Regions from separate parts of the Brevibacillus sp. FW306-2-1A-C05A genome, predicted to be linked through region 2. Evidence: riboswitches for the same ligand, from Rfam matches in the RefSeq annotation. Region 2 holds a riboswitch; each other region holds the start of a gene.
The links. Region 2 has a riboswitch for S-adenosylmethionine ahead of AC3WJN_RS10420 (methionine ABC transporter ATP-binding protein). Riboswitches for the same ligand answer to the same signal wherever they lie in the genome.

Region 1 (10,125 bases), on a different contig from region 2:
CGCGCATCAGGTCCGCAGCATGGACACCTGCCATATGCTCGGCACGAGACGGCAGCCACTTTTGCAAATAGGCGAGCACTACCTCCACGTCATCTATGCGCGGAACGAAGACAAAAACTTGCCGTCCTGCCTCCAGCGAACGCTGCACCGCATCTGTCAATGCAGGCACTGCTCGATTCGCCCGAACGCGCTTGTGCAGTCCGCGGACCGTTAGAACCTCGGGAACGGGCAGGGGAAAGCCGTGATAGCGACCCGGCAAAAGGACGTGGGTGGCAGAAAAAAGCGGGTTGGCCGCCGTGCCATGCCGAGTTGAACGAGCGTTTGAAACGAGTCGTTTTTGCAAATAGCGGGGTGGGGTCGCGCTTAAATAAAGCAGCTTCCCCGCTTGATGTACAGCTCTGGCCAGCGCCCGGTAGAGGACGGGATTATTGTGGTACGGAAACGCATCGGCCTCGTCGAGTACGACCAGCAAAAAGCGGCGATAATAGCGTAAAACCTGATGGGTCGTCGCGATCGTAATGTCGCTCTCCTCCCATTTTTCAGCGCTGGCACCGTGGACGGCAATCACCCGCGCGTGGGGGAACACCCGTTGAATGCGAGGAGCCAGTTCCAGCACTACGTCTTTGCGCGGGGTAGCAATCAGCACGCGGCCTCCCGCCGCAAGTCCCTCTGCTACGGAAGGAAACAGCAGCTCGGTTTTGCCTGCTCCGCACACGGCCCAAATCAAAAACTCGGAAAGACCGGGGCGCGGATTCGCTACAAAACGCCGAGCGCGCTCAGCAGCTCTCGCCTGGTCGTCCGAGTAGCTGCCTGTCCACTCCAGCCGCGAAGGCTCCTGGCCTGTGCCCTTGTTGCTCCCGACAGGCAGAGAACCGCCTGCCGCAAGCAAAATATACGGCGTGCAGCACTTGCTCCTGCCCATCCCGAGGCACGTCGTACAGTATGCGCAGCCTTGCCCGCACGTATGGCAGTAGGTCAGCTCAACCTCGCGCCCCGCGCTTCCGCATCGCTCGCACGTCAGTACAAAGCGACTCTGCCGCCAGTTGCTGCACATGTCCATTCGCACTCCGGGAAGCCACCGCGCTCTGCCAGTCAGCACGTACCTGTGCAATACAGCGGCAAGATCATCCACTTCCACTCCGCGTTTCTGCAAAAGCGTCTCGACTTCATCCCAGAAAAGAGCGCGGCCATCCAGCAGTTCTCTCAAGGCAATGTCGTTTCTGTCTGCTGGCTTAGCGGGATAGGGTATAGCTTGCAGCCCATTATCCCGAGACAGGAATGGCTGCCTTGCCTCATGAGCCTGAGATGGAGATCGAGAACTTCTCCTGCTGCAATGGACAGACGTATCCGCGAGCCGATGTTGCAAAAACGGAGAGGCAGTTCTTCCAGAAACATCCACCCTCTCGCTCACACAATGAGCAGACTCGCGACTGAAAAGCTGTTCATCCCGCTCGCCCGCTTGCCTCACTTCCACGCTGCACGCTATCGCCTCCCACGCAAACCACGCTTCATGCTGCACGGATTGGCGCGGGTGTGGCTGATGCTCCCGGCTCCTGTGCCCTGCCTGCCTTCTCTCCACTTCCCGCCCGTATAGCGCGCTCGCCTCCCTGACCTTCGCCACAGCCAGCCCCCGCAGCTCCGCGACCAGCGCATCTGTCAGCTTGCTCCGCTCTCCCACGCGCTTGCGCAACCGTTCGTTTATTTTTTCACGCAAGGAAAAGGCCAAGGCAAGCGACGACGTCTTGCCGATCACATGCAGCACACAGCCCTCCCTCTCCTGCCAAAAAGCCCGATCGACAGAAAAGCTCGGCGTCACATACGTTTGGACTGGCGCCACTGCTTCTGTGCCGCATTTGATATACAGCAAGTACTCGCGCATTTGCCTCCCCCATTTCCGCTTGTGTTTTCTGCCACCATTGTGCAAAAAGACAAGGCAGGCCGGCAAATTTTTTTTGCAGCGAACACAAAAAGGCCGCCGATTTGCTCGACAGCCCTGTACGTTTATTCAATTGCCCGAAAAAATCAGGCTCCTTCCCGCTTCTCCCGCAAGTCAATCACGATCGCTCCCGTCGCCAGCTCAGGCTGGCCGTCTGCCGCGCCAAAGCCGCAGCCGTACGGCTCTCGCGTTAAAATCGCCAGCATCCGGGGCGTATCGTCCGTAGACCCTTCTTCTATCAAGGTAATCCGGACAGGCTTGCCACTCCAGTAGGAGCGAAACAAAAGCTTTCTTACGGCACGCTCCAGCACCTGCTCCGAATTGTGTACCAACAAACGGTAGTGCTCTTGCGGGAGTTCGGTCATGCTGTTCATCCGACTGGTCCATCGCTCAGCTACCATCACCAGCAGTGAGGAGCAGCCAAAAGCCGCCAATAGCCATACAACCAGTTCTTCCATCACGGTCATACCCCCTCCTATACAAAGGTATGCCGAATGGCTTGAACAGGGTGCCAACCGGGCGCGCAGCCTCGCCTTACAGCTTCACCCAGCCGTTTTTGATCGAAATGACAACCGCCTGTGTGCGGTCCTGGACATTCAGCTTTTGCAAAATGCTGCTGACGTGGTTTTTCACTGTCTTTTCGCTGATGAACAAAAATTCTCCGATAGCCCGGTTGCTTTTTCCTTCCGCCATCAACTGCAGCACTTCCCGCTCGCGGCGGGTCAGCGATTCGATCACTTTTGGATCGATCGTTTGCGATTCATCAACAGAGAAGCTGCGCTCTGCCGTACCCTCATTTTCGCTCAGGCGACGGAATTCCTCGATCAGCTTGCCCGTCACCTTCGGGTGTATGTAAGCGCCGCCGCTGGCTACCACGCGTACGGCATCCACCAGATCGCTGGTGCCCATCTCTTTCAGCAGGTAGCCGGACGCGCCGGAACGCAGCGTGCGATATACATAGCCCTCGTCGTCGTGGATCGAGAGCATGATAACTCGCGTGGAGGGACTCACGGAAATGACATTTTCCGCAGCAGAGACGCCATTGATGTTCGGCATGTTGATATCCATCAGCAGAACGTCTGGTTTGTGCTCCTCCGCAAGCAGAGCAGCCTCTCCGCCGTCCGCCCCTTCGCCGACGACCTTGAAGTCCTCTTCCATTTCCAAAATACGCTTAACGCCCTCGCGGAACAATTGGTGGTCGTCCACAATCACGATGCGGAGCTCTTGCTGTCTTTTATCCATGTTTCATCCCCCTGTGTACATAATCTGTATCGGTTCATATTTTTAACGGTATTTGGAAAATTACCTTTGTTCCTTCGCCAGGAGTTGATTGCAGATCCACACTGCCTTCCAGCAGTTGCACGCGCTCACGCATTCCCAAAAGCCCAAAGGAGTTGCCGTTTGCCATGCGCTTTTCCAGATCGAATCCGACTCCATCGTCTTTGACGACGAGACTTAGCGACTCCTGCAGAAACTCCAGCTTCACTTGTACCGAAGAAGCTCCAGCGTGCTTTTCCACGTTGTTCAAGCATTCTTGAACGAGGCGGAAAATCGCAGCTTTGACAGAGCTGCGCAGCGGTGGCTCCACACCAAATACTACCAGATCAATGGAAGCACGGATACGTTCTTCGCACGTCTGGATATATTTTTGCAGAGTGGGCACCAGTCCGAGGTCATCAAGAGCCATTGGGCGAAGGTCAAAAATAATCCGTCTTACGTCAGCCAGGCTCAGGCGAACCATTTCCTTCAGCTCGTGAAGCTCCATTTGCGCTTCCAGAATGCGCTCGTTTTTCAGCATCCGCTCCACGATTTCAGAGCGCAGCACGACGTTTGCCATCGATTGGGCCGGTCCGTCGTGAATCTCGCGTGCGACACGCTTGCGCTCCTCTTCCTGGGCCTGGATGATCTTCAGCCCCATCAATTGAGTCTGTTTGGCCGATTCCAGCGCTTCTCCGATCTTGCTCAGGTCGCCAGTCAAGTAGCCGAGCACGACACTCATCTGGGAAACGAGCTTCTCGGCGCGGTCGATCGTTTCCTCCAGCGTTCGCAACTGTCGCTCCAGGTCGTTGCGACGGCGCTTCAGGTTGTTTTCCCGCTCGCGGTAGATGGACAGCTCCACCTGTATCCGGCTCGCTTCCTCGTAGGCGATGCGAATGTCGTCTTCCGTGTACATGTGGAAGTTGCGGCTTACCTGAACGAGCCTGTTGCGCGACTTTCGATAGGCCAGCTCCAGCGCATCGACCTTTTGGATGACCTTCGAGATTTCCTGCCGAAGCTCGTGCAAGTCAAACTTCAACGAGTTGCCTTGCTGTCTGGCACTTTCGGCTATATCAAAAATTTGGGTTTTACTCGTTTCCACAGTTTCAATGGTTCTCTTAATCACCCCATCCAGCACGCTGATGTCGATCACTTTGTTCATGATTGCTCTCCTTCGAACTCTTTTTTCGCTTTCGTGAACAACTGATGGAGTTTGACCTCATCTACATCTCGCAGGCCCACATCATTTCGTGGAATGGCGAACGGATCTACTCCCCTTTTGACAAAACCGGGTGTAGAAGTAAAGACATATCCGTAGCCTGCCTGTCGCGCTGTCTCCAGTACGATGGGATTCGTGTAGCCAAAAGGCAATGAAATCGTTTTTATCTCCCGGCCCATCCATTTGTTCAAGCCTGCACGAGACATACTGAAATCAACGTAGAGCCGATCCCTGTATTCTTTCTCATTTTCTAGTCGTTGTAAATCCTGCAAATAGACGGGAGCCGTCTCTGGCCCCATCTCTCCCCATTCATTCCGCGCTTCCTCTTCGTGCAGGCTGTACGTATGCGAACCGATATCAGCCAGCCCAGAGTGAAGCATTTCCATGACTTGTTGACGCGTAAGTGGCGTCGTCATGTTCTCCCGTTTTCGATCGGCTACATCTCGCAAGCGCCCTGCGATCACGAAGTTCACTGACGGGTAGCCGTATGTACGTAAGGTGGGAAAAGCCTTCGTGTAATAACTCTCATAGCCGTCGTCAAAGGTAATCAGGACAGCATTTTCGGTCGGCAAGCTCCCTGTATCCACAAAATGCAAAAACTCATCCAACGAGATCGGCTGCAAGTCGTTTTCGTGCAAAAACGACATATGTTTTGCAAATTGCTCAGGCGAAATGACGTAGCGCTGGCCTGATGCATCCGTGACATGGTGATACGTCAGGACGACTACCTGATTGTTATACCACTTTTTCGGCTTTACCGTTGCTTTTTCGTTCTGCGTGACGTTTGGCTCAGCAATTTCTGCCTCGCTTATGCTTATAGACGTATCTACTTGGGGAAAAGGTTGCACTTTTTGCGCATTCTTTTTTGATTGGTAAAATTCACCAATCCCCATTGCAGACATAACCAGTAATAAAGAAATAACAAATACGGTCAGGAAGAGCCTTTTGTTCGGCAAAGAAACCCCTCCTCTACTTCCTCACTAGGAGATTCGACACAGTCCTACATTTTCCCTTCGCTTAAAGCCCACCAATAACTGGAAAATTTTTCCCCGTAATAAAAAAAGAGCCCAGTAGCTTTACCAGGCTCTTTCTTTGTCGTTCTTATTTTGCCAGTTGCGCAGCTTCTTGCTTCAGAACTTCTGCTTTGTCTGTTTGCTCCCAAGGAACATTCAGGTCATTGCGTCCAAAGTGGCCATAAGCCGCTGTTTGTTTGTAGATAGGGCGACGCAGGTCGAGCTGCTTGATGATGCCAGCCGGACGCAGGTCGAAGTGTTTGCGCACCAGTTTCACCAGATCTTCTTCGGAAACGGTTCCTGTACCAAAAGTATCAACAGCGATGGATACAGGCTGCGCTACACCGATTGCGTAAGCCACTTGCACTTCGCATTTGTCAGCCAGGCCAGCAGCCACAATGTTTTTCGCTACGTAACGAGCAGCGTAAGCGCCGGAGCGGTCTACTTTTGTCGGATCTTTACCGGAGAACGCGCCGCCGCCGTGACGAGCGTAGCCACCGTAAGTGTCTACGATGATTTTGCGGCCAGTCAGACCAGCGTCCCCTTGAGGTCCGCCGATTACGAAGCGGCCAGTCGGGTTGATGAAGTATTTGGTGTCAGCGTCCAGCAGCTCAGCCGGAACAACTGGTTTGATAACTTGTTCGATGAGGTCTTGCTTGATTTGCTCCAAGGTAGTCTCAGGAGCGTGTTGAGTCGAAATCACGATGGTGTCGATGCGAACTGGCTTGTCTCCATCGTACTCAACCGTTACTTGCGTTTTGCCGTCAGGACGCAGGTAGGCGAGTGTGCCGTTTTTGCGAACTTCAGTCAAGCGGCGAGCCAGCTTGTGAGACATGCTGATCGGCAGCGGCATCAGCTCAGGTGTTTCGTTGCAAGCAAAGCCGAACATCAGACCTTGGTCACCTGCACCGATCGCTTCGATCTCAGCGTCGGTCATTTTGCCTTCGCGCGCTTCCAAAGCCTGGTCTACGCCGAGAGCGATGTCAGCGGATTGCTCGCCGATCGCAGTGATTACGCCGCAAGTGTCAGCGTCAAAGCCGAACTTCGCACGATCATAACCGATCTCACGGATCGTTTCGCGCACCAGCTTTTGGATGTCCACGTACGTGTTGGTGGTGATTTCACCGGCTACGAGAACCAGCCCGGTAGTTACGGAAGTTTCGCAAGCTACGCGAGCGTTTGGATCCTTGGCCAAAATGGCGTCCAGGATGGAGTCGGAAATTTGGTCACAAATTTTATCCGGATGTCCTTCGGTTACAGACTCAGATGTGAACAGACGACGACCTTTTTGCAAAGCCATGAGAAAATACCTCCTTTGACCTCATACAAATAGTTTGGTAGCCGAGTCAGGATTTTATCGACGTAAACGCAAATAAAAAACCTTTTCCATCTTTTGGAGGAAAAGGTTTGAGCGCTTTTAGCTTCCTTCATCCTCTTATCGGCCAGAACAGATTTCCGTCCTGCTGGTTAGCACCGCTCCAGACGGTTGCCGGGCTTCATAGGGCCAGTCCCTCCGCCTGCTCTGGATAAGAGTATCCATTACGGATTATAGAATAATTGTTTTTTGAGGTGGTGTCAATAGACTTTTGCCAGAGCACCTCTTTGGCCGAAATCGCCCTGTACAAAACGCTGTTGGAATCGCCTGCGGGAAGCGTCTGAGGTGATCGAAGCCGCGTTTTCACAAGGACGATATAGCCATGCCATGCGTCTGTCGAACGCAAAGCGGAAAATTTTTTCTTACACTTGATACGATTTGGCGATTAATACAACAACCTCGGCCCGCGTAGCGCTGCCCTGTGGCTTGAAGAGCGAACCGTATCCGTTTAGCCAGTTTCTTGCCGTCAAAGCGCCGATCGCCGGTGCTGCCCAATGGCCGGCCGGAACATCGCGATAGCTCGGTGCGCTGCTGCTGTTCAGAGCCACGCCCTTCGCCCTGGCGATCATCGCGGCCATTTCCGCCCGCGAAACAGCTTGGTCAGGCTTGATCTGACTGTTTGGATACCCCTTCAAGACTCCGAGCTGATAAGCCACTCCAAGGGTGTTGTACGCCCAGTGCTTTTTTGGCAAATCAGAAAACACTTCCCGTCCGGAATACGCGCTGGCTACCTTCGAGCCGGTCGCGCGCATCGCCTGCAGCAGCATTGTGGCAAACTGCGCACGAGTTACTGCCTCGTTAGGCTTGAACGTCGCATCGCCGAAGCCTTGGACAATTCTTTTGGAGCTCAGCCTGGCGATCTCTGTGCGCGCCCAATGGTCGGAAATATCCCGATACCCCGAAACGAGGGGCTGCTGCGTGACTGTCAATTTGTACGCATCGTACTTGAACGGAATGCCGCTGTTCAGGCGCACGTAATACTTGCCTTTTGGCAACCGCAGGCTGAAAATCTCGCTGCCCCGATCGGACAGCTCAGCCACTTCGTTTGTCGAAGCTAGCGCGTAGTTCATGTTTTTCTCGCTGTAAAGAGCGATGCGAAAACCGCTGGATACCGGAATAAACGGGGCTCGAATCGTGACGTACGAGTCTGTATTGAGCGTAAATTGAAACCAGTCTGCATCCGAAGCCGTCGGAATCGTTCCGGTCATGACCCCTCCAGCGGCTAGCGGCGACGCCCTGCTGTACGTATCATTCGGCTCGTTCAAATCTTTTTTCAGCGGGGTGAACCCGAGATCCAGGCGATATTCGCCGTTCACCGCATTTTGCTGATACTCGCTGACCCGAATGTAGTATTTTCCCGGGGAGACTTCCTTGCTCGCACGCTCGGACGGATTATCGCGGTCGACGTTGTCGTAGAGCGGGTCCCAAACCGTATTTTTTCCGGTTTCCTGCTTTCCTATGGCAAGCACCAGGTCCACCCGCTTGTTGTCGGGAGTCACCGTCACATCCATATGCCCGTATTCGCGGACGTAGTAGGAGAACCAGTCCTGGTCGCCCTCCTGGTGGAAGTTGCCTGTGACGCTGATCTGGTTGCCTACCAGCGGCCTTGCCGTCGCCATCGTATCGTTTGGCTCATTGCGGTCCGGGTTGATCGTGAACTTGCTCGTCAGCACGTAGGCAAACGAGTTGACGCCGCCGTTTCGCATCAGCTTGATGTTCATCCTGCCCGCTTTTGCCGGGACGGTAACGGTATCCCCGTTTCCAAAATACTGCGTAATCGGCGTTCGGTTTTCCGGGTAAAAGGTAGCCGCCATGGCGGAGGATACCCCGGAGTTAATCGTCGCCGTAAAGCTGACTTTTCCGTCATACGGCACATCCATTTTAAACCAGTCTACCGTGTCGTTTGGCCCCAGGTTGCCGCGTATTTGCTGTTCGATAGGGAATGCTTTGGCTCGCTGCAAAGAGTTGTTCGGCTCCAAAAAGTCGCCGGAGAGCGCGCTGCGCACTGCCTTGTTCACGTCCAGCAATCCGTAGCCTGTTTGCCGGTCCCAGCCGCTCTCGCCGAGGTCTGTAGCCGTCTGGTAAAGCATTTGCCTCACATCCAGCGCCGTCAGCTTTGGATAGCGGGCCAAAATCAGGGCCGCCGCTCCCGCTACTTGAGGCGCTGCCGCTGACGTACCGGAAAACGATCCGTACTTTCCGCCCAGCTTCGTCGTATATACGTTAAGCCCCGGCGCCACAATGTTTAACTCAGGCCCCGTATTCGATTGATAAATCGCCTGGTTTTTCCCATTCACGGCCCCAACCGCAACGACTGTCGGGTAGGCAGCCGGATAGGCGACGCGGCTTGCTTCGTTTCCGCTGGCAGCGACGAGGACGGCTCCGCTTCTCTCCGCACGGTCAATGGCCTCTTTCAAGGAGCGGGAATAGGACAGGCTGCTGAACGACATCAGGATAACTTTGGCTCCCCTGTCGAGCGCTGTATTGATCCCCTTCGCAATCATGTCCACATTCGTCACTGCATCTTTGTTCAAAATTTTGATCGGCAAAATCCGGGCGTTCCAGACTACCCCTGATACCCCGATCCCGTTGTTGCCTTTTGCAGCGAGAACCCCGATGACTTCTGTCCCGTGCCCGTTGTCATCCTGCGCCGATTTCCCCGGGTTGACCAGATTGACACCCGGCAGCAGATTCCCTTTCAAGTCAGGGTGATTGTAGTCCGCTCCGGAATCGAGCACGGCAATCGTAATCGCCTGGTTGCTGTTGACTACAGGCCACGCCTTGTCGGCCTTGATCTGGCTGATGTGCAACTGATTGCTCAGATAGCTGTCATTGGAAGCAGGCGCGGCAGCGAGTGCAGGCCGCACGCCCAGCGGTACAAGCGTGAGCAGCATCGCAACTGACACGGCTATTTGAATCGATTTTTTCATAAACACAGTCCTTCCTTACTTTCCCCTGCAACTAGCGCAGCAAGAAAACCTCTATCGCCGCCCGCTCAAACAAAGGGGCATGCGCTGTCGTGGAAGGTTTTCTTAACGTATCGAAATGAATAAATGTTCGCGCTTATCCATTTCAGTACGTTCAAAAAGGTATTCAAGTATTATGCTTCTCGTCCTAGCATAGCGGATAAAAAGGGCGAAAAGCAACCCTGTTTCCCCAAGATTTGGAACGTTATGGCAGGAGAAAAACCCTTTTCACCATTGGCAAAAAGGGTTCATCCATTACTGCAGCAGGCCTTTGTTGTCTTCGGTAGCAGGCTCTACATATGCTTTTTCTTTTTTGCGTTGACGCGCCTGCGGAATGTAGGCACTCAGTTCGTCCGGGT
Region 2 (10,125 bases):
TTGAACGTCTCCTCTGACGTGGTGGGCGTTTTTGCTGTGCGCCCGACGTGCAGGTAGTCGACGATCTGGGCATGCGGATATTTTTTCATCGTCTCCTGCATCGCCAATCTGCCCCATTTGGCATATGGCGGCTGGGCGCAGGCAGGGGCATACTGGAAGAAGAATAACAGCAGGCTTGCTGCGATGGCGGTCAGGACGCTTCGCGCGAGGCGAACGGATACAGAGGCTTGCATGGCGTAAGACCCCCTTTTTTGTATTGGAAAACAAGCTTGCCCTCTATTTTGAAGCCTTTTTTTCATGTCATTCGTAGAAAATATTTACAATTTGGAAAGCGGGGGATTTCATGTACTACTTGCTCATTCCCTTATTTGGTGTTCCGCTCATCCTGGCGATTTTTGCGCTGCGCTCTCGCCGGAGCGGCTTCTGGAAAAAATGGTGGCCGCCTGTCGTGTCAGCGCTGCTGATTTACGGAGGCTGCCTCGCTGCCAACGTGTATTGGCAAGTACAGTACGGCATTCCGGTGCTTCCGACCAAAGCCGATCTGGAGCTGTTTCTTTATTTTTGCCTGTTCCTCGTCTTCGTGTTTTTTATTATGTACCTCGTCTTTTTCTTTGTGATGCGCAAACCGTTCTGGAAAATGAATCTGTTGTTTCTCGCCACGTCGTCTGGTCTGTTTCTCCTGTTTGCCGGGGCTTTTTTAGGCATGGGGCCGTTTATGTCGAAGGTGGAGTACGTCTCGGTTGTGCAGAGTGTAAAAAACAAGTGGCAGGCCGTGCCCGTGCAGGCGTCGAGCAATAAGCCGATTGACGTCACGCTCGTCTACAGCAAAAGGGACTGTCTGAAAAGGTGTGCTGGCCAACCTTACGACAGCCTGATTTTGGTCCGGAACCAGTCGGGGCAGCCGCTGGGCATTGAGCTTTTGGTTCGCCTGCAAAACGAAAGCGGGGCCGTCATCGAAGACAAACAGGCGTTGCCGCTCAAGCTCGCTGCGGGGGAAATCGCGCCGGTATGGACAGAAGATACAAACATGGAAGAAAACTTTTGGGAGCGGGTCAGTACGGTCACGGATGAGAGAGTAGCGGCGATTGCGTATCAGTTTTCTATTATTGACCGAAGATGAATGTGTCGAATTGTCAAGACTGGATGAAACGAACGCCTCGCGTTGTGTTACAATAAGAATGGCATGCTTGGTTCGGGTTCCCAAAATCATGCACGATGATGTTAGGAGGAAAGAGTTTGAGCGACGTTAAGATTTTCGCGATGGGCGGCCTCGGCGAGATCGGAAAAAATATGTATTGCGTCGAGTATGAGGACGAAATTATCATCATTGACTGCGGGGTGAAGTTCCCCGAGAATGAAATGTTCGGTATTGATCTGGTCATCCCCGATATTTCCTATTTGGTGGACAACCAGCACAAGATTAAAGCACTTTTGTTAACGCACGGACATGAGGATCACATCGGAGCGATTCCTTATATTTTCAAGCAAATTAACGTGCCGATCTACGGTGGTCGTCTGACCCTGGGCTTGGTCAAGGCGAAGCTGGAAGAGCATCGCATGCAAAATGACGTGAAGATGATTCCGATCTCAGAAGATACGGAAATCCCCTTCAACCGCCTGAAAGCGTCCTTTTTCCGCACGAATCACAGCATTCCGGATTCGTTCGGGGTTGTGATTCATACGCCGGAAGGGATGGTCATTCATACAGGTGACTTCAAATTCGATATGACGCCAGTCGGACAGACGACCGAGTACGGCAAGATTGCGAAAATCGGGGCGAGCGGCGACGTTTTGGCGCTGCTCTCTGACAGTACGAACAGCGAGCGCTACGGCTTCACCATGTCGGAGCGCACCGTTGGCGAAGGGATTCTCGACGTGGTGCGCAAAGCGCGCGGGCGGATCATCCTGGCGACATTCGCGTCCAACGTGCATCGCCTGCAGCAAGTAGTAGACGCTGCCGAGCAGTGCAATCGCAAAGTAGCGGTGATAGGCCGCAGCATGGAAAAAGTGTTCCTGATCGGACAAGAACTGGGCTACATCCAGATGCCGGAGGGCATGCTGATTGATATCAAGCACATTGACAACTACGCCGACAATCAGGTGCTGATTATTTGCACCGGAAGCCAAGGCGAGCCGATGGCGGCATTGACCCGAATCGCTTCCGGATCGCACCGGACCGTGTCGATCTACCCGGAGGATACCGTCATTATCTCGGCTTCCCCGATTCCAGGCAACACGATCAATGTCAGCAGGACGATTGACAAGCTGTACCGCGCGGGCGCGAACGTCGTGCTCAGCCACGTGTTTGACATTCACGCGTCCGGTCACGGCAGCAGCGAGGAGTTGAAGCTCATGCTCAACTTCATTCGTCCCAAGTACTTTATCCCGATTCACGGGGAGTACCGGATGTTGAAGACGCACGCGAAGCTGGCGCAGCAGGTAGGAATTGAGGAGAGCAACATTTTCCTCATGGACAACGGCGAGGTGCTGAACTGCAACCGCGAAAAGGCATGGCTCAGCAAAGTTCACGCCGGCATCGTCCTGATCGACGGCAGCGGCATCGGCGACGTGGGCAACATCGTCCTGCGCGACCGCAAGCATTTGGCAGAGGATGGCCTGATGGTCGTGGTCGTCAGCCTCGATATGAAAAACTTCAAGATTCTCACCGGACCTGACATTGTCAGCCGCGGCTTTGTGTACGTGCGCGGTTCGGAATCGCTCATCCAGGAAGCGACGCTGTTGGTTCGCCAGCGCCTCCAGGAAGCGTTGGACAAGAAGATCAAGGAATGGTCGGAGTTGAAGTCCCAGATCAACGAAGTCATCAAGCCGTTTATTTACGAAAAGACGGGCCGCAATCCGATGATTCTCACCATTTTGATGGAAGTGTAGGACTGGAGCACTTCTTCGTTCTCCCGGGGACGCGATCGGGTTATAATAATACGTAAATGGATACGTGATACAAAGGAGAGGTTGCCCCATGATGTCTTATGAAGCATATATGAGCCAAGTAATTCAACCGATGCGCGACGAACTGACGCGCAACGGATTTGTAGAGCTGCGCACAGCAGAAGAGGTTGAGCAGACGCTGCCAAACGCAAAAGGTCTGACGCTGGTAGTCGTAAACTCGGTTTGCGGCTGCGCGGCAGGGCTGGCTCGTCCGGCAGTGGTTCATTCCTTGAACCATTCCACCAAGCCAGACAACATTTACACTGTATTTGCAGGACAAGACAAGGAAGCGACAGCGAAAGCCCGCGAGTACTTTGAAGGCTACGCGCCATCTTCCCCGTCTTTTGCGATCATGAAGGACGGCAAAATCATGACGATGATCGAGCGTCATCAGATTGAGAACAACGACCTGCAAACGATCTCCAACCTGTTGACTACCGCTTACGACACGTACAAATAAGCTAGCATGGCCATGACAAGACGCTCGCGAACGGGCGTCTTGTTTCACATCCCGATGAACCTGAAAGGAGCTGCCCGCAGCATGCAGACCCGATCGTTTGGACGAGATCCGCATCAAGTCTCTTTGCTCGGCTTCGGCGCCCAGCGAATTGTGGACGAGCACGATTGCACCGAGGAGCAGGCAATCGCCATCATTCGGCGCGCCGTAGAAGCAGGAGTCAATTACTTTGATACAGCCCCTACATACAGCGCTGGACAGTCGGAGACACGGGTAGGACTGGGGCTTGCAGGCTTGCGCGACCGCGTGTGGATCGCGACGAAGACGGGAGGACGCACGCGCGACCTGGCCCTGAAAGATTTGGAGGGCAGCTTGAAGCGGCTGCAGACCGATTACGTCGACGAGTGGCGGATGCACAACATCATGCAGCCGCACGATCTGGAGGCGATTTTTGCAAAAGGAGGCGCGCTGGAAGCGATGCTGGAAGCGCGAGAGCAAGGCTTGATCCGCAAAATCAGCATCAGCGGGCACACAGACCCGCGCCTGCTGGCAGAAGCGATTCGCCGCTTTCCTTTTGACAGCGCCCTCGTCGCTTTGTCTGCTCTCGATCATTTCATCTACAGCTTTGCGCACGATTTCGTTCCGCAAGCGGTGGAAAAAGGCGTCGCGGTCATCGGCATGAAAGTGATGGGGCTGGGCAAGCTGGCTCCGTGGACAGAGCAAGCGCTGCGCTATACGTGGAGTCTCCCCGTTTCGACGGCGATCCTCGGCGTGAGCAGAATGGACGAGCTGGAAGCGGACTTGGCCGCGGCCAACGCCTTCGTGCCGATGACGGACATCGAACGCGTGGAGCTGTTTCAACAGATCATGCCGCTGGTGCGCCCGGACGTGCTGCGCTGGAAGGCGCGCGAATGGATGGCTGGCGAATGGTATCAGTTGCCGGAGCTGTCTTTTTGACAAAAGCGAAAGTCTCTTCTGATTTTCTGGAAGGGGCTTTCTTTTTGTTTTTTAGAGCGTGGCTGGAAACAAGCTGGTGGTGATAACCGGAGCTAGGCGAGGATTGGGCAGGTCGATGGCAGAGCGATTTCACGAAGCAGGCTGGAGCGTGGCAGGCTGTGGCCGTTCGGCCGTGGCGCTCGATCCGGGCGGCAGTATTGACACCTCCATGCTGCGTTCCTGCTCGCCGCAGGAAGTGGCAATGACCCCGGCCAGCGAGGTGCCGATGGCCATTCCCAGGTTGTTCGCGACATATACGATGTTGAACAGCTCTCGGCGCTGCTCTTTCCAGCGAAAGCCGATGAACGCCTGAATCGCCGGGAACGACAGGTTGAAGGTAAAGCCAAGCCCGGTCATCAGCGCGATGTAAACAGGCCAGCTATTCGTGAGCGGAATCGACAACTGGATGAGTCCTTGAACCAGCAAGGCCCCGACGATCAGCCGTTTGGCGCCCAGGCGGTGAAAAAGCGTCCCGCCGACGAACTGCCTCACAATTCCTGCCAGCGATTAAACCATCAGCACAAAGCCTGCCTCGGTCATGGAGCGTTGCAAAATCGTATGTACGTACAAAGTGGTAAGCGGCCACATGAAAGCGCTGCCGGAAGAGTTGATGAAGCTCGCAACCAGGAAGAACAGGGCTTCTCGCGGATACCGCTGCAAAAAGGAAGTGGGAGAAATCACGGCCGGTCACCCCTTTGGGATTGTGTTGCTTGTAGTATAACGAACATTTTAAACATTGCAAACATAAAAATATAAAAAGTGAAAAGCACCCAAATAAAGGCTGCTCCACATCCTATAGATTCGAGTATACTAAACAAGTGGTGAGATGAGTTCATGTGATACAGAGAATAAAAGGTGGAGTAGTTCTTTATGCGAATGTGGAAACGGGTGTTGCTCCTGATGTTTGTCGCGATTGCCGCGACAGCAGGTTATTACGGATACTCTTTTTATCAGTTTGCTCACAATATTCAAGAGCCGAATGTCATTCGGCCAGCCCCGCCGGATGGCGGTGCCGCGACGAAAGCGGCGGAGATTCCGGAATGGGATGGCGAAGAGCGGGTGAACATCCTGTTGATGGGGGTGGACCGCAGGGGAATGAAAAATAACGGGCTCCCCCGTTCGGACTCGATGATGCTCGTCAGTATCGACCCGGCCTCCAAGCGCTACGACGTATTTTCCATTTTGCGCGACACGTACGTAGACATTCCGGGGAACGGCAGCTCGCGCATCAACTCGGCGATCGTGGAGGGCGGACCGGAACTGGCGATGAAGACCGTCAGCCAGTTTACAGGGCTTCCGGTGGACCGCTACGTCATCACCGACTTTGAAGGCTTCAAGGCTTTGATTGACTCTGTCGGTGGTGTCGAGATTGATGTGGAAAAAAATATGTACTATCACGACCCGACCGATAAAGGCATCTACGACATCAATTTGAAAAAGGGACTGCAGCAACTGGATGGCAACAAGGCTCTGCAATACGTTCGTTTTCGCCATGACGCCACATCGGACTACACGCGCACAGAGCGTCAGCGCAAGCTGCTGACGGCTGTGGTGAGCCAGATGAAGAGCGGCACGACCTTGATTCAATTGCCGTCCATCCTGAAAGAAGTGACGCCGTATATCCAGACGAATATCAGTTCCATGGATATGCTGAGGCTGTCTGCGCTTGGGCTGAAATTAAACACCGCGGAGCCAGGCAACTACCAATTGCCGCCAATGGGGATGTTCCGCGAATCCCATCGGGCAGGCGCGGTGCTCATTCCGGATGTCGACCAGATCCAGTCTTTTATCAAGGAAAAGCTGGAACCGCCAGCAGAAGAAGCGGTTTCGCAAACGAATAGCACGACCGATAGCAACGAAAACAGCACGCCAAATTGAGCGTGCTGTTTTTTTGTGTTTTCGGGCAGACTAACCATGATTTGCTATGTATGGGGGTGAGGGGAATGGACCAGGAGATTGCGCGTAAATGGTTTTCCCATACAGGGGACTTGCGAACGGAACATATCGACGAGCCGGACGGCCGCATGCGGCTGTATTTTTTGACCAGCATGGCGGATGCCAAGTCGTTTACAGCGAGCTCATCCCGAAGCTGAGAGAAATTTGTCTGGCTGAGGCAAGCATAGGGGAAGTGGAGCGGCAGCTCGGGGGAGCCGGGAGCAATCGGGTCTATCACACCCAGGAGGCGATTCAGCGCCTGCTCGAAGGCTATCGCCCAAGGAAGCGTTTCTCATCAAGCTCGTGCACGGGAAATTCCGGATTGGCAGCTACGACACGTCCGTCCCGGCGCAAATTTTCGGGAAGACCGACAAGAACCGCGGCAATCCCAAGGATATGGTGCACCTTGCTTTTGACACGATTTCCAGCAACGCCCGAATCAAGCTGGAGCAAGTATCGCCGCCGGTGTTCGATATTCGCATACGCTTGAAGGCGAGAATCCTTGAGAAAGCGACGTTTCATTTTCACGTCAATGCCACCATCATTCGCAACGGAGTAATGGATTAAAAAAGTTTTTCCTGTGATTGCTATTGACGGGATATTTTCAAAAAGGATATAATCCGGTTTGTATCATGAAAATATGAAAAACGAACATAATATACGTGGAAATCTTTCTTATCAAGAGAGGCGGAGGGACAGGCCCGATGAAGCCCGGCAACCGGTTCATTTTTTGAAATGGACGTCGCGGTGCCAATTCCTACAAGATTGGTTGGATCTTGATAGATGAGAAGGGTGGATGCGAACGTATACATGCGTTGCAGCCCCTTTTTCGTTTATGAAAAAGGGGTTTTTACGTTTTTCACAAGGATTTTGCTGGGAGGTGGATGCGTTGATTCAATTGAAAAATTTGCATAAAAGCTATCAAGTGCAGGGCAAGACGATTCCGGCGTTGCTCGGGATTGATCTTTCTATAGATAAAGGGGAAATTTACGGGATTATCGGCCATTCCGGGGCGGGGAAAAGTACCTTGATCCGCTGCATCAACCTGCTGGAGCGCCCTACGTCGGGACAAGTCATCGTCGATGGGGTCGACCTGACCAAGCTCGACGATGTCAAGCTGCAGGAAAAGCGCCGCGAGATCGGGATGATTTTCCAGCACTTCAACCTGCTGTCCTCGTCCACCGTCGGGGAAAATGTCGCGTTTCCGCTCAAGCTGGCCAAGCGTCCGAAGGCGGAGATTCAGAAAAAAGTGGACGATCTGCTCAAGCTGGTAGGGCTGGAAGCGCACCGGGACAAATACCCGTCCCAGTTGTCCGGCGGCCAGAAGCAGCGCGTCGGCATCGCACGGGCGCTGGCAAACGATCCGAAAGTGCTGCTGTGTGACGAAGCGACCTCGGCGCTCGATCCGCAGACGACCAACTCGATTTTGGCGCTGCTTTTGGACATCAACCGCAAGCTGGGATTGACCATCGTGCTGATTACGCACGAGATGCACGTCATCCGCTCCATTTGCGACCGCGTAGGCGTGATCGACGGCGGAAAAATCGTCGAGTCGGGTGAGGTGCTGGACGTGTTCCTCAAGCCGCAGCATCCGACTACGCAGGAATTTGTCGAGCAGGTGGCAGATTCCACCGAGCTGCGCGAAGCTGTCGCGCACGAAAAAGCAGCGGGGAACCGCACGATTGCGCGCGTCACCTTCCTGGGAGAAAAGACGTACCAGCCGATTTTGTTCCAGACGATGCAGGAGACAGGCACAGTATTCAGCATTTTGCAGGGAACGATTTCCCGCATGAAGGATACGCCGTACGGCCAACTGGTCGTCGAACTGGAAGGCGATGTCCGTCAAAACGAAAAAACCATCGAGACGTTGCGTCAGCGTGGCTTGGAAGTAGAGGTGATATAGATGGACTGGACAATGGAAAATGTGGATTGGTCGGAGATCGCTGAGGGTACACTAGACACACTGACGATGCTGGGTTTCTCCACGTTGTTTACGATCCTGATCGGCTTGCCGCTGGGAATCATTTTATTCCTTACTTCACGTGGACAGTTGCTGCAAAACAAGGCGTTTTACTCGGTTGCTTCATTCATCGTCAACGTATTGCGTTCCGTGCCGTTCATCATTCTGATGATCTTGCTGATTCCGGTCACGAAACTGATCGTCGGCACTTCGCTCGGCGTACTCGGAGCGATTCCGCCGCTCGTGATCGGGGCCGCCCCGTTTTTTGCGCGGCTGGTGGAAACCTCTCTGCGCGAGGTAGATCGCGGAGTCATTGAGGCCGCCCAGTCGATGGGGGCGTCCAATTGGCAAATCATCTGGAACGTCCTGCTGCCAGAGTCTCGTCCGGGACTGGTGGCCGGAATTACGATTACGACCGTTGCGCTCGTGTCCTACACGGCCATGTCCGGGGTAATCGGCGGCGGCGGTCTGGGCGACTTGGCTATCCGTTACGGTTATCAGCGCTTCCAGACCGATGTCATGATTGTCACTGTCGTCATTTTGCTCGTGTTGGTGCAGATCTTACAGTCGCTGGGTGATCGCCTGGTATTGCGTTTCAGCCGCAAGTAAGGTCTTTCCCATAGAAGTTTGCAAGTACAAAGATCAAAAAAAGTAGGGGGAAATCATTTATGAAAAAGCTAGTCGTATCTGTACTTTCTACCGTATTGGCATTTTCTTTGGCAGCGTGCGGAGGCAAAACGGAGACTGCTCCAGCTCCAGCCGAAGGCGGCGCACAAGGCGGACAACAAGAAGTGACATTGAAAGTAGGCGCTTCTCCGGTTCCACACGCAGCAATCCTGAAGCACATCGCACCAAAACTGAAAGAACAAGGCGTAAACCTGGAAGTACAAGAGTTCACCGACTACGTACAACCAAACGTACAGCTCAACGAAAAACAACTCGACGCAAACTTCTTCCAGCACAAGCCTTACCTGGAAGACTTCAATAAAGGACAAAACATGGATCTGCAACCTGTAGTTGCGGTTCACATCGAGCCATTTGGCGCTTACAGCAAAAAAGTGAAATCGGTTGACGAACTGGCGGAAGGCGCAACTATCGCGCTGCCAAACGACCCGACCAATAGCGGCCGCGCCCTCGCTCTCCTGGAGAAAAACGGCGTCATCAAGCTCAAAGAAGGCGCTGGCATCAGCGGAACTGTGAAAGACATTGTGGAAAACAAGAAAAACCTGAAGTTCAAAGAGGTTGAAGCAGCGATGCTGCCGCGCGTTCTGGAAGAAGTGGACCTGGCGCTGATTAACACCAACTACGCGCTCGAAGCGAAGCTCGTGCCAACCAAAGACGCTCTGTTCATCGAAGACAAGGAATCTCCATATGCGAACTTCCTGGTAGCTCGTCCTGACAACAAAGACTCCGAAGCCATCCAAAAGCTGGCGAAGGAATTGAACTCCCCTGAAGTGAAAAAATTCATTGAAGACGAATACAAAGGTTCCATCATTCCGGCATTCTAAGGAAAAGTAATTGATGGATCAACAAATAAACCCAATTGGCCCTTTAAGGCTGTTGGGTTTATTTCTGTTTACAAAAGAATAAATATTCATAAAATTTAATTAAATATCACCGAACCCCATTTTCAAGAAATCTGTCGTCGAGTATATTGTGGTGGCGATAGAAAAAATTTGATAAGGGGGAAAATTCTGATGAAGGGAACATTCAAAATGTTTGTCGGCCTGACATTGGTGGTCGGAAGTCTTTTGGCAGGCTGTGGAGGCAGTCCGACTTCGACTGCACCTGCTGCTGCTCCTGCGGGTGAGGCTTCGTCTGGCGCGCCTGC
Region 3 (10,125 bases), on a different contig from region 2:
TCACCAATATGACGGGTCTGGGCTGTGGGGATTGGTTCTCCTCCTCCTGCAGATTAAGTGCGACCGCCAAAATGCGGTTGTCATTGGTCATTTCCGTAAATTGCTTTTGCAGTTGATGAAGCGAGGAATGGTTCAGCTCCACCCGAAATAGCCCGCCTGTCTCCAGGGTAATGCCTTTGTGCAAATGACCCAGCTCACGAAAACTGTCAAAGAGCCGCGATACGTACCGAGCGTTGCGGCCAATTTCATCCATGTACCGCTTTTTGGAATCGATTTCTTCCAACACCACAGCGGGTATGACAATTTCGTTGTCAGCGAAAGAGAACATCGCCCGTGGATCTTGCAGGAGTACGTTGGTGTCCAGTACGTAGATTTTCTTCAAAATCTCGCCTCCTATTACCCTTCTTATATACGGTATGCAATTTTTGGAGGGATGCTCAATTGTGGCGACGTGATGTACTACAGTCTATGTTCGGTCGGACAGAGATAGACGGCCCTTTGGCAGAATGAAATGGGGCTGCAAGGACAAAATACAGGTAACCTGCCCTCCGCTTTCAGGAGGCATTACGGGGAAAGGGAGAATGCGTATGAAACGGATGATTATCGGCTGCCTGGGCGCCAGCCTGCTTTTGTCTGGATGCATGTCGAACAACAAGCCGCCAGCCAATCAGGCTGCCCCACAGCCCAACCAGCAAGTGCCTCATACCCAGCGCGTCCAGCAAACGGCCCCGGAACCAGCTTACAACCAATCTTCGCAAGCGACGGCCGACCGGCTTGTGCAACTGGCTACCCGTGTGAAAAAGGTTAACGGTGCGACGGCGGTCGTCATCGGCAAGATCGCTGTCGTCGGGATTGATGTGGATGCCCATCTCGATCGGCCCGAGGTCGGCGTCATCAAGTACACCGTTGCCGAAGCGATGAAAGAAGACCCGCAGGGCGCAAACGCAATCGTGACAGCCGATCCGGACATCGTCCAGCGCCTGAAGGAAATGGCTGCGGACATTCGCCGGGGCCACCCGATCTCGGGCTTCGCCGAGGAGTTGGCTGACATCGTCGGCCGCATCATTCCACAGTTGCCGCGCGACGTAAGGCAGCGGGAGGAAACGCCCTCGCAGGAAAATGAACAGCGCATCAACAAAGACGGCCGCGCGACACCGCAAGGAAACGACAAGATCAACGTAAACCGCACAGGCGCACCATAAAAAAAACTCTCTCGAAGCCATTTCAAGGATGAGCGAACGCGTTTTCGTGGAAGATTCCGATTCAGTAAAAAAGAGGCATTCGCCTCGGGAAATTACGCCCGGGAGAATGCCTCTTTTTGTTGCGGCTGGACGGATTGTTGTGACTGAACCGAACTCAGCGGCGGCAATGCGTCCAGTGCCTGCTTCAAGTCCGCGAGCAAGTCGTCCACGTCCTCCAACCCTGCGGACAACCGGATCAAGCCATCGGTAATGCCGCGCGCTTCCCGCTCCGCTGCGGGCATCGCCGCATGCGACATCATCACCGGATACGACAAGATCGTCTCGACAGCCCCCAGGCTCACTGCCACAATCGGCAGCTTCACCCGGTCAAACAACGCCTTGGCTCGCTCACGGCTCCCTACATCGAACGACAGAACCGCACCGTGGTCGCTTGCTTGCTGTTGCTGGACGAGATGCCCCGGATGGTCAGCCAAGCCCGTGTAGTAAACGCGGCTCACGCCAGGGTGCGTGGACAGCCACTCCGCGAGAATCCCTGCCGACTTTGTGCTGACATCCAGACGTGCCTTGAGCGTTTTCAGCCCGCGCATGACGAGCCAGCAATCCTGTACCCCAAGAATCGCGCCCATGCCGTTCTGGATCAGGTACAGTTGCTCGCCGAGCGCGGCGTCGCGCGTCACTGCCAGCCCGGCAACCACGTCGCTGTGGCCGCCGATAAACTTGGTCGCGCTGTGGATGACGACGTCCGCCCCCAGCTCCAGCGGCCGCTGATAGTACGGCGTCAAAAACGTATTGTCGACAATGACGAGCAGCCCGTGCTCCTTCGCAACGGCTGACACCGCCGCGATGTCGGTCACTTTCAGCGTCGGATTGGACGGCGTTTCCAGATACACTCCCTTGGTCGCCGGAGTAATCGCCTCCCGCACGGCCTCTGTCTGGGTCGCATCGACAAACGTAACGGAAATGCCCATTCTCGACAGCACGCGGGTCAAAAAGCGGAAGGTGCCGCCGTACACGTCCTCCGCGACTACGATATGGTCGCCAGCCGAAAACAGCATGAACACGCTGGAGATCGCCGCCATGCCGGACGAGAAAGCAAAGCCGCGCGCGCCGCCTTCGAGAGCGGCAATCGCTTCCTCCAGCGCGTGTCTGGTCGGATTGCCGGAACGGGCGTAGTCATACGTGCCTGGCTGGTCGAGATCAAACTGGTGAAACGTGGAAGCCTGGTAAATCGGAACCGACGACGCCCCTGTGAACGGATCGATGCAAGTAGAGCCATGCAAAACCTTCGTTGCGAAATTCATCGCGCAGCCCCCCCAACGACAAGACTTGCGTCCAAAGCCTGAAACAGATCAGCGATCAAGTCTTCCGGATGCTCAATCCCGACCGACAGCCTCAGCAATCGGTCACAAACGCCGACATACTCCCGTACTTCCAGCGGAATGTCAGCGTGGGTCTGTGTCGCCGGATACGTACACAACGACTCGACGCCGCCAAGGCTTTCCGCAAAAGAAACGATGCGCAGATTTTGCAAAAACAAGCCCACCTGCTCCGCAGACCGTACCCGGAATGAAACCATACCGCTATAACCGCTTGCCTGGCTCGCCTGGATGGCATGCCCGGGGTGTTCTTGCAGCCCTGGGTAAAACACTTCGGCGACAGCCGGATGCTCCTGCAGCTTTTTTGCAACCGCGAGCGCGTTTGTCTGATGTCTTTCCATGCGCAGCGCCAATGTCTTCATTCCGCGTACCAACAGCCAGCTATCTTGTGGACCCAATACCGCTCCGATGGAATTATGCAAAAACCGGATTTTTTCCGACAACTCCTCGCCTTTTGTCACGATCAGTCCGGCCAGTACATCGTTGTGGCCACCCAAGTACTTCGTCGCACTGTACAACACGATATCTGCGCCAAGCTCCAGCGGGCGTTGACAATAAGGGGTCATGAACGTGTTGTCGACTATCGTCAAAAGTCCATGCTGCTTTGCCAGCCCGGCGATTTGGCGAAGATCGGTAATCTGCATGAGCGGATTCGTCGGCGTCTCGACGAAGATCGCCTTTGTCTCGGCTCGCAGCGCGTTTTGCACCGCTTCCAGGTCGCGCAAGTCTACGTACGTAAAAGACAGGCCGTAGCGGGAAAGCACCTGCTCAAACAAGCGATACGTCCCTCCGTACAAATCGAGCGACACAATGAGATGATCTCCCTGGGAAAACAGCCCCATGACCGTATGAACCGCCGCCATTCCCGATGCGCAGGCAAAGCCCGCATCGCCCGATTCTGCCTCGGCGATGGCTTCTTCCAAAACCGTGCGGGTCGGATTGGCCGTGCGTGTATAGTCAAAGCCTGTGCTCTGCCCCAATGCCGGGTGGCGATATGCGGTGGCATAGTAGACAGGAAAGCTGACCGCCCCTGTTTTTTCATCTCTGCCTACGCCTGCTTGAATCAATTTTGTTTCCAGTCTCATACGTAACTCTCTCCCTCCAATGATGTACGAGGGGCATGAAAAAAGCCCCCTTTCCTCTGAAAGAAGGCTTTGTTTACGTCACCGTAAGCAAGACCTTCTCATCTTTCAGAGTTAAAAAACTCTGCAGGAATTAGCACCATTATCTCCCCGCATGAACGAACATGCAGGTGATTGGTTGCCGGGCATCATCGGGCCAGTCCCTCCGCCTCTCTGGATAAGAAGTTTTGCTATTCAATTTGAATGACCTAATACTAAAGGATACGGCGGTTTTTTGTCAACAGGATTTTCCACTGTTGTGCGGCCGTCTTGACTAGGCGTTTTTCAGCGCAGTCATGACCTGGTTGTCCAGCTTCGCAGCCGCGTTTTTGTCGTACGTCTTTTCGTATTGCGGTTCTACGGAAATGCGCGAGCCGTAAAACATGACGTCTCGGACGGAGTCAATCGCGATCTCCACCAGCGCCAGCTTCAGCGGAACGCCCTCCAGCCGCTCGGCTTTCACTGCGGCGCGTCCGTTGATCGCAAAAGAGGAGCCTGCCCCGATCAGATGCAGGACGACCTGCGGCTCTTTGGCAATATTGGCGAGTATGCGCGAGCGGTTATCCACGGCAAAGCGGATGAGTCCGCTGTTCACCGCCAATGTCCAGGACAAGGAGCTGAGCGATGGCGCTCCTGTCTCGTGATCGACGGTGCCGAGCGTCACAAATCGCTCTTTTTGCAGGAGCGCGAACAGTTCTTCCGACAAGGTTTGGGATACGGTTTCAGCCATTCGGATGCCTCCTCGTAAACGGTAGTACGTCTATTGTACCCCTCGCATCTGCCATTAGGCAAACGTTTCCTCCACGCCTTGATTCTGCCTGTTTTTTTCCCTACACTGGTAAAAAACAAAGCCGTACCGGATAAGGAGGTTGGAAAAAGTGGCACCTACGCCTACAGACCGGCTTATGCACAAAATCGACCAGGTCCTCCACGAGCTGCAGGAAGTGAGGAAATTGAACGAGCGCATGGACAAAATCGCCATGTTTTTGGAGGATATCCGGCTCGCAGACGTGATCCAAAACTACACAGCCCCGCGCAAGCTGCTCTGGATCAATTTCCTCGCAGGGCTTGCCCGGGGTCTTGGCTTGACGATTGGAACAGCGATCGTGCTGGCGCTGCTCGGCTCGCTTTTGACGCAGTTTCTCTCGATCCCTATCCTCGGCGATTACATCCGCGAGCTGGTCGAGTATGTTCAGACTTACAAGCAGCCGTAAACGAGACTACTTGCCGCTTCTTTTGCCGCGGTCGTCGTCATCGTCGTCGTCATCGTCGTCGTCGCGGTCATCGTCGCGGTCATCTTTGTCGCCATCTTTCCATTTGCCGTCGTAGTTTTTCCAATAGCCGTATGCTTTTCCGTTTGGATAGTGGTGCTTGTCTTTATCCTTGTCGTCCTTATCGTCATCCTTCTTCGGCACGGCGGTAATTTTCGTGCTCAGCGCGATGTCCGCCTGCTTCACCAGCTTGTCTTTCGCGTACAGTTCCAGATGGACGGTTTTCGCAGCAAACGAGCGGTTTTTGTAGGTAAAGGTCACGGTGTATTCGCCCTTGTCGTTTGGCTTGATCTCCTTTTTCTTGCCGTCCGGGGTGACGACGACAAGCTTTGCTTTTTGCTTCTCGTCCCAGCCCTTGACGGTGCCTTTCAGTTGAACGGACTTTTTCTTCAAATCGTGCACTGCCGTTCCGGCAATGGCATAGGCCGCGCCAGGGTCTTTGTCCGGTGGGTTGACGACATCGACTTTGATCGTGTCGGAGTCGACTTTTTTCCCGTCTTCATATATTTCGACCAGCGCTTCGTCGCTTGCGGCTTTCGCCTTCACGTCCTTGACCGTCACGCTGAAGCTGTCCACCCCGTCCCACAGCTTCTTCAAGCTCGTCTCCTGTTTCACGCCGTTGTAGGAGACGACGACCTTGTCCGCTCCGTGCTTGACGACACCTTTTACCTGCCATTCGGCTTTTTTGGCGTCGTACACGGAAAAGGCGTGGATCAGCCTGCTTTTTTCCTCGTCAGCCTGCGGGATGAGCTTAACTTTTTCACTGTCCGCCAACAGACTGCCGGCATACGCCTGTACGGTGACGTATTGGACGGAATCTGTTTCCGGCGCGGCAAAGCTGACGGTAAACGAATGCTCGCTCGTCGGCACTGCCTCGATAAAGTCGCCGTTCGGCTTGGTCACGACTACTTTCGTCACTTCCGGCGTCACGATGCCTTTGATGTACACCTTGCCGTTTTCGGTCTGCGCGCTCACGCTGACCAGTTCCTCGTCCGCCTCTGTGCGGCGAACTTCCAGCCAGATGTCGCCGTAATAGTCGCGATAAATGCGCTCCCACTCCGACTTGTTCGTTTCCATGTATGTTTGCAGCTTCGTATTCAGATGGATCGGATCTACAATCAGGTACAAATGGTCTGCCTGGTTTTTCAGCAGCATATTCAGCGTAGCCGGGTCGTTTTTCGCAAGCTCTTTCAGGTTGTAGCGGGTAACCTGCTTGCCTTCGTCGCTCATCACTACCTTGGTCGCCGGCGTGCTGCTGGAGCTGGCATCTGCAAAAATCGGCGTCAGGCAGCCGATGAGTCCCGCCGCCGTAACGACCGCCAATACGGGCTTGGTCATGATCTTTTTCACTGGTGTCTCCCCCTCTATTTTTGCCAATCATCCCCTGTCTTCTGTGGGCAACCATACAGACGTAGCGTTTTTTTCAAAAGTTGCACCGCAGCCGAAAACACGTCTTAATACCCACAGCGGCTCCAGACAGCAAAAAAGCGCGCCGGGACACTCTGAACGCCTGATAATGCCCCCGTGCGCACGACAAAAAAGACTCTTCCGCCGCCGAACAGGTCGGAGCCGGAAAGAGTCTTTTCCCTTTTTTTAACTATTGTATTTAGGCTCGTTTTCAATCGCGACCAGCAAGGACTCGACCGTTTCAGCCGGATATTTGCGCTCGAACGTCGCCGCTTCCTCCTTTGCCGTCAGCACGTACCAGCCGCCTTCCTGCCGATAGGCAAGCTCGCTAAGCGCGTGGTCCTCCTGCAACATCTGCAAGAAAAACGCCGCCGTCTCCTGCGCCGACTGATCGTCCGGCCGCGCGTCTGCTACCACTTGAATCTGCAGCCAGTTAAAGAGTGCATCATCACGTTTCACGAGGGCCACCTCACTTTCGCTCCGGTTTGATTCTCAGCTTGACGACGACCAGAATGACAATCGCGACCAGCATCGCGCTCTTCACAGGAAGCTGGACGTCCAAAATCGCAAAGATCAGCGCCCCGACGAACAGGAGAAGGTATAAAAGCAACGTTTTCAAGATCGGCATGCGAATTACCGTCGCAAACCCCAGGTAGTAAACGATAATTAATTGCACAAACAAAATCCAAGCCCGATTATGGTCCGCCCACAGGCGGAAGCTGTCGTAGGCGCTCAGTTGATCCGGGTTTGCCGGTACGTAGGTTGAAGCAAGGTGTATCCAGTCCATCACAAATCTCTCCTGTAACGCAAAAGGCCGTGTCCTCTCACCGCGACGGGAAAGACCCGCTCTTTTGCATAATCTTTTCCTTTTTCCAACGTTTTTTCGTATGTATCCTTTTTACTTTATCAGGTGATGGATTTCCTGTCAAAAACGGACTGCTCCTGCACTTGGCGCACGACAATGCTAGCCTGCCTTTTCGCGGACATGCTATGATGAGAGGGTCGCAAACTTAGAAAAAGGTGGGAAAAACATGAGCCTGTACGATATTTCCGTCAAGACGATTTCCGGCGAAGAACAGACGCTGGCCGAGTACAAAGGACGCGTTTTGCTGATCGTCAATACCGCCAGCCAGTGCGGACTAACCCCGCAGTACAAAGGCTTGCAGGAGCTGTACACGCGCTATGCGGACAAAGGATTCGCCGTTCTCGGCTTTCCGTGCAACCAGTTTGCCGCTCAAGAGCCTGGCAGCGAGGAAGAGATCGCGGCATTTTGCGATCGCCACTACGGCGTAACGTTCCCGCTGTTTGCCAAAATCGATGTGAACGGTCCGACTGCCCATCCTTTGTACCAGCACCTGAAAGCCAACGCTCCCGAAGGCCAGGGTGAAGAGATCGAATGGAACTTCGCCAAGTTTCTCGTAGACAAGGAAGGCCGTATCGTCAAGCGCATCGGTGCCCGCGTGCAGCCGGAAGACGTGGCCGCTGACATCGAACGCTTGCTGTAAAAAACGGCTTCCCTGCCAAACCAAAAGCCGCTTTGCCCATTATCGGGGACAAAGCGGCTTTTATTGTACCGCGATCGCGCCGCGAGCTTACGCTTGCGGTTGTGCTTCCCAGCGCTTTTGCTTTTCGTAGCGCTCGCGATCCGATTTGTTCAAATACTTTTTGCGCAAACGGACGGATTGTGGCGTAACTTCGCACAGCTCGTCGTCGTTCAAATACTCCAGAGCCTCTTCCAGCGTCAGCAGGCGAGGGGTCTTCATTTTCACCGTCTCGTCCTTCGTTGCGGAGCGGACGTTGGTCGCGTGCTTCTCTTTGCACACGTTGACGGTCAAGTCGTTGTCGCGGTTGTGTTCGCCCACGATCATGCCTTCATAGACTTCCGTACCCGGCGTGATGAACATGATGCCGCGATCCTCGACAGACATCAGGCCGTACGTGGTTGCGGTTCCGGTCTCGTGGGAAATGAGCACGCCTGCGTGACGTCCACCCACAGCGCCCTGGACAAGCGGACGATAGCTGTCAAAGGAATGGTTGAGGATGCCGTAGCCGCGTGTGATCGTCAAAAACTCCGTGCGGTAGCCGATCAGTCCGCGGGACGGAATGATGAACTCCAGACGGACCTGGCCGAAGCCGTTGTTGACCATGTTGACCATCTCGGCCTTGCGTTGGCCCAGCGTCTCCATGACAGCCCCGGTGTATTCTTCCGGCACGTCGATCACGAGAAACTCAGCCGGCTCCATTTTTTGTCCGTCGATCATTCGCACGATGACTTCCGGCTTGGACACGCCCAGCTCGAAGCCTTCGCGGCGCATGTTTTCCACAAGGATGGACAGATGCAATTCCCCGCGTCCAGATACAATGAACGCATCTGGAGAATCTGTTTCTTCCACACGAAGAGATACATCTGTCTCCAGCTCGGCCATCAGGCGATCGCGCAGCTTGCGGGAAGTAACGTGTTTCCCTTCGCGGCCTGCAAACGGGCTGTTGTTCACCAAAAACGTCATTTGCAATGTCGGCTCGTCGATTTTCAACAGAGGCAGCGCATCCGGGTGGTCGACGTGGCAAACGGTTTCGCCTACGTTGATATCGTCAATCCCTGCGATCGCGACGATGTCCCCTGCTCTCGCCGTTTTTTGTTCCACGCGCTGCAAGCCGGAGAAGCCGAACAGCTTTTGAATCCGCGCTTTTTTCACTTCGCCGTTGCGCGTGGTGACCGATACCATTTCATTTACATTCATGGTTCCGCGATAAATGCGGCCAATCCCGATACGACCCAAAAAGTCGTTATAATCCAGCATGGTTACTTGCATTTGGAGTGGTGCGTTTTCATCGGCATCAGGTGCGGGCATGTGCTCAACAATGGTGTCGAAAAGTGGACGAAGGTCGCCTTCCAGTTTATCCGGCTCCATTCCGGCGATACCTTGCAGGCCGGAAGCGTAGACGATCGGGAATTCCAGTTGATCTTCCGTCGCATCGAGATCGATAAACAGGTCGTACACTTCGTTGATGACTTCTTGAGGACGTGCATTGTCGCGGTCTACCTTGTTCACGACAACGATCGGGGTAACTTTTGCTTCGAGCGCTTTTTTCAATACGAAACGGGTTTGTGGCATACAGCCTTCAAATGCGTCAACAATCAAAAGGACGCCGTCCACCATGCTCATGATCCGCTCTACCTCGCCACCGAAGTCGGCGTGGCCTGGCGTATCCAAAATGTTGATGGTGAACTCTTTGTATTTCACGGACGTTGTTTTCGCCAGGATCGTAATCCCGCGTTCCCGCTCCAGGTCGTTGGAGTCCATCATTCTCTCCTCTACCTGCTGGTTGCTGCGGAATGTGCCCGATTGGATCAAAAGCTTGTCGACCAACGTTGTTTTTCCATGGTCAACGTGGGCAATAATGGCAATGTTGCGTATGTCAAGACGCTTCATGTGAACCTCCTCTGTTATGCATACCTTCCATATTAACAGGTCGCGAAACACGGCACAATGGGCATTTTTTTACTCGGAAACACTTCCTGATTAGCATGCGCCACAATCGACATACTAAAGACAGGAGGTGGTCTGCCATGAGGAAAAACGAGCCAAGCTATTTCACAGGTTTGTTCTTGATCGCAGCAACGCTTGTCGGGTGCGCGTCTTCCAACGCAGGGCCTGACACGGGCGCACAGACGCAAAGCAGTTCGCATCCAGCGACACCGATGACTCGCTCAAGCATCGGACACGATTTTAACGCCTATACGCAA

Region 1: it holds a riboswitch for S-adenosylmethionine, as region 2 does, so the genes downstream of both, metK (methionine adenosyltransferase) here and AC3WJN_RS10420 (methionine ABC transporter ATP-binding protein) in region 2, are expected to answer to the same signal.
Region 3: it holds a riboswitch for S-adenosylmethionine, as region 2 does, so the genes downstream of both, AC3WJN_RS02435 (aminotransferase class I/II-fold pyridoxal phosphate-dependent enzyme) here and AC3WJN_RS10420 (methionine ABC transporter ATP-binding protein) in region 2, are expected to answer to the same signal.

The regions. Positions count from the first base shown of each region.
Region 1 is NZ_JBYSWV010000062.1:9,313-19,437, reverse strand. It holds gene AC3WJN_RS23520 (helicase-related protein) at 1-1,879, opposite strand, end outside; gene AC3WJN_RS23515 (glycosyl transferase family 2) at 2,023-2,403, opposite strand; gene AC3WJN_RS23510 (response regulator) at 2,471-3,178, opposite strand; gene AC3WJN_RS23505 (sensor histidine kinase) at 3,213-4,355, opposite strand; gene AC3WJN_RS23500 (polysaccharide deacetylase family protein) at 4,352-5,368, opposite strand; gene metK (methionine adenosyltransferase) at 5,514-6,725, opposite strand; SAM riboswitch class I at 6,858-6,958, opposite strand; gene AC3WJN_RS23490 (S8 family peptidase) at 7,163-9,730, opposite strand; gene AC3WJN_RS23485 (SLAP domain-containing protein) at 10,022-10,125, opposite strand, start outside.
Region 2 is NZ_JBYSWV010000013.1:33,377-43,501, forward strand. It holds gene AC3WJN_RS10370 (YqzG/YhdC family protein) at 1-233, opposite strand, end outside; gene AC3WJN_RS10375 (hypothetical protein) at 344-1,120, shown strand; gene rnjA (ribonuclease J1) at 1,219-2,889, shown strand; gene AC3WJN_RS10385 (BrxA/BrxB family bacilliredoxin) at 2,978-3,406, shown strand; gene AC3WJN_RS10390 (aldo/keto reductase) at 3,488-4,360, shown strand; gene AC3WJN_RS10395 (MFS transporter) at 4,490-4,891, opposite strand; gene AC3WJN_RS10400 (hypothetical protein) at 4,907-5,080, opposite strand; gene AC3WJN_RS10405 (LCP family protein) at 5,270-6,277, shown strand; gene AC3WJN_RS10410 (hypothetical protein) at 6,343-6,492, shown strand; gene AC3WJN_RS10415 (hypothetical protein) at 6,638-6,901, shown strand; SAM riboswitch class I at 7,007-7,124, shown strand; gene AC3WJN_RS10420 (methionine ABC transporter ATP-binding protein) at 7,224-8,237, shown strand; gene AC3WJN_RS10425 (methionine ABC transporter permease) at 8,238-8,903, shown strand; gene AC3WJN_RS10430 (MetQ/NlpA family ABC transporter substrate-binding protein) at 8,963-9,802, shown strand; gene AC3WJN_RS10435 (peptide ABC transporter substrate-binding protein) at 9,992-10,125, shown strand, end outside.
Region 3 is NZ_JBYSWV010000001.1:471,137-481,261, forward strand. It holds gene AC3WJN_RS02420 (PhoH family protein) at 1-382, opposite strand, end outside; gene AC3WJN_RS02425 (YhcN/YlaJ family sporulation lipoprotein) at 582-1,202, shown strand; gene AC3WJN_RS02430 (trans-sulfuration enzyme family protein) at 1,295-2,503, opposite strand; gene AC3WJN_RS02435 (aminotransferase class I/II-fold pyridoxal phosphate-dependent enzyme) at 2,500-3,663, opposite strand; SAM riboswitch class I at 3,759-3,884, opposite strand; gene AC3WJN_RS02440 (pyridoxamine 5'-phosphate oxidase family protein) at 3,974-4,429, opposite strand; gene AC3WJN_RS02445 (DUF5665 domain-containing protein) at 4,605-4,913, shown strand; gene AC3WJN_RS02450 (hypothetical protein) at 4,920-6,320, opposite strand; gene AC3WJN_RS02455 (hypothetical protein) at 6,564-6,836, opposite strand; gene AC3WJN_RS02460 (YlaH-like family protein) at 6,847-7,164, opposite strand; gene AC3WJN_RS02465 (glutathione peroxidase) at 7,409-7,882, shown strand; gene typA (translational GTPase TypA) at 7,970-9,811, opposite strand; gene AC3WJN_RS02475 (YhcN/YlaJ family sporulation lipoprotein) at 9,949-10,125, shown strand, end outside.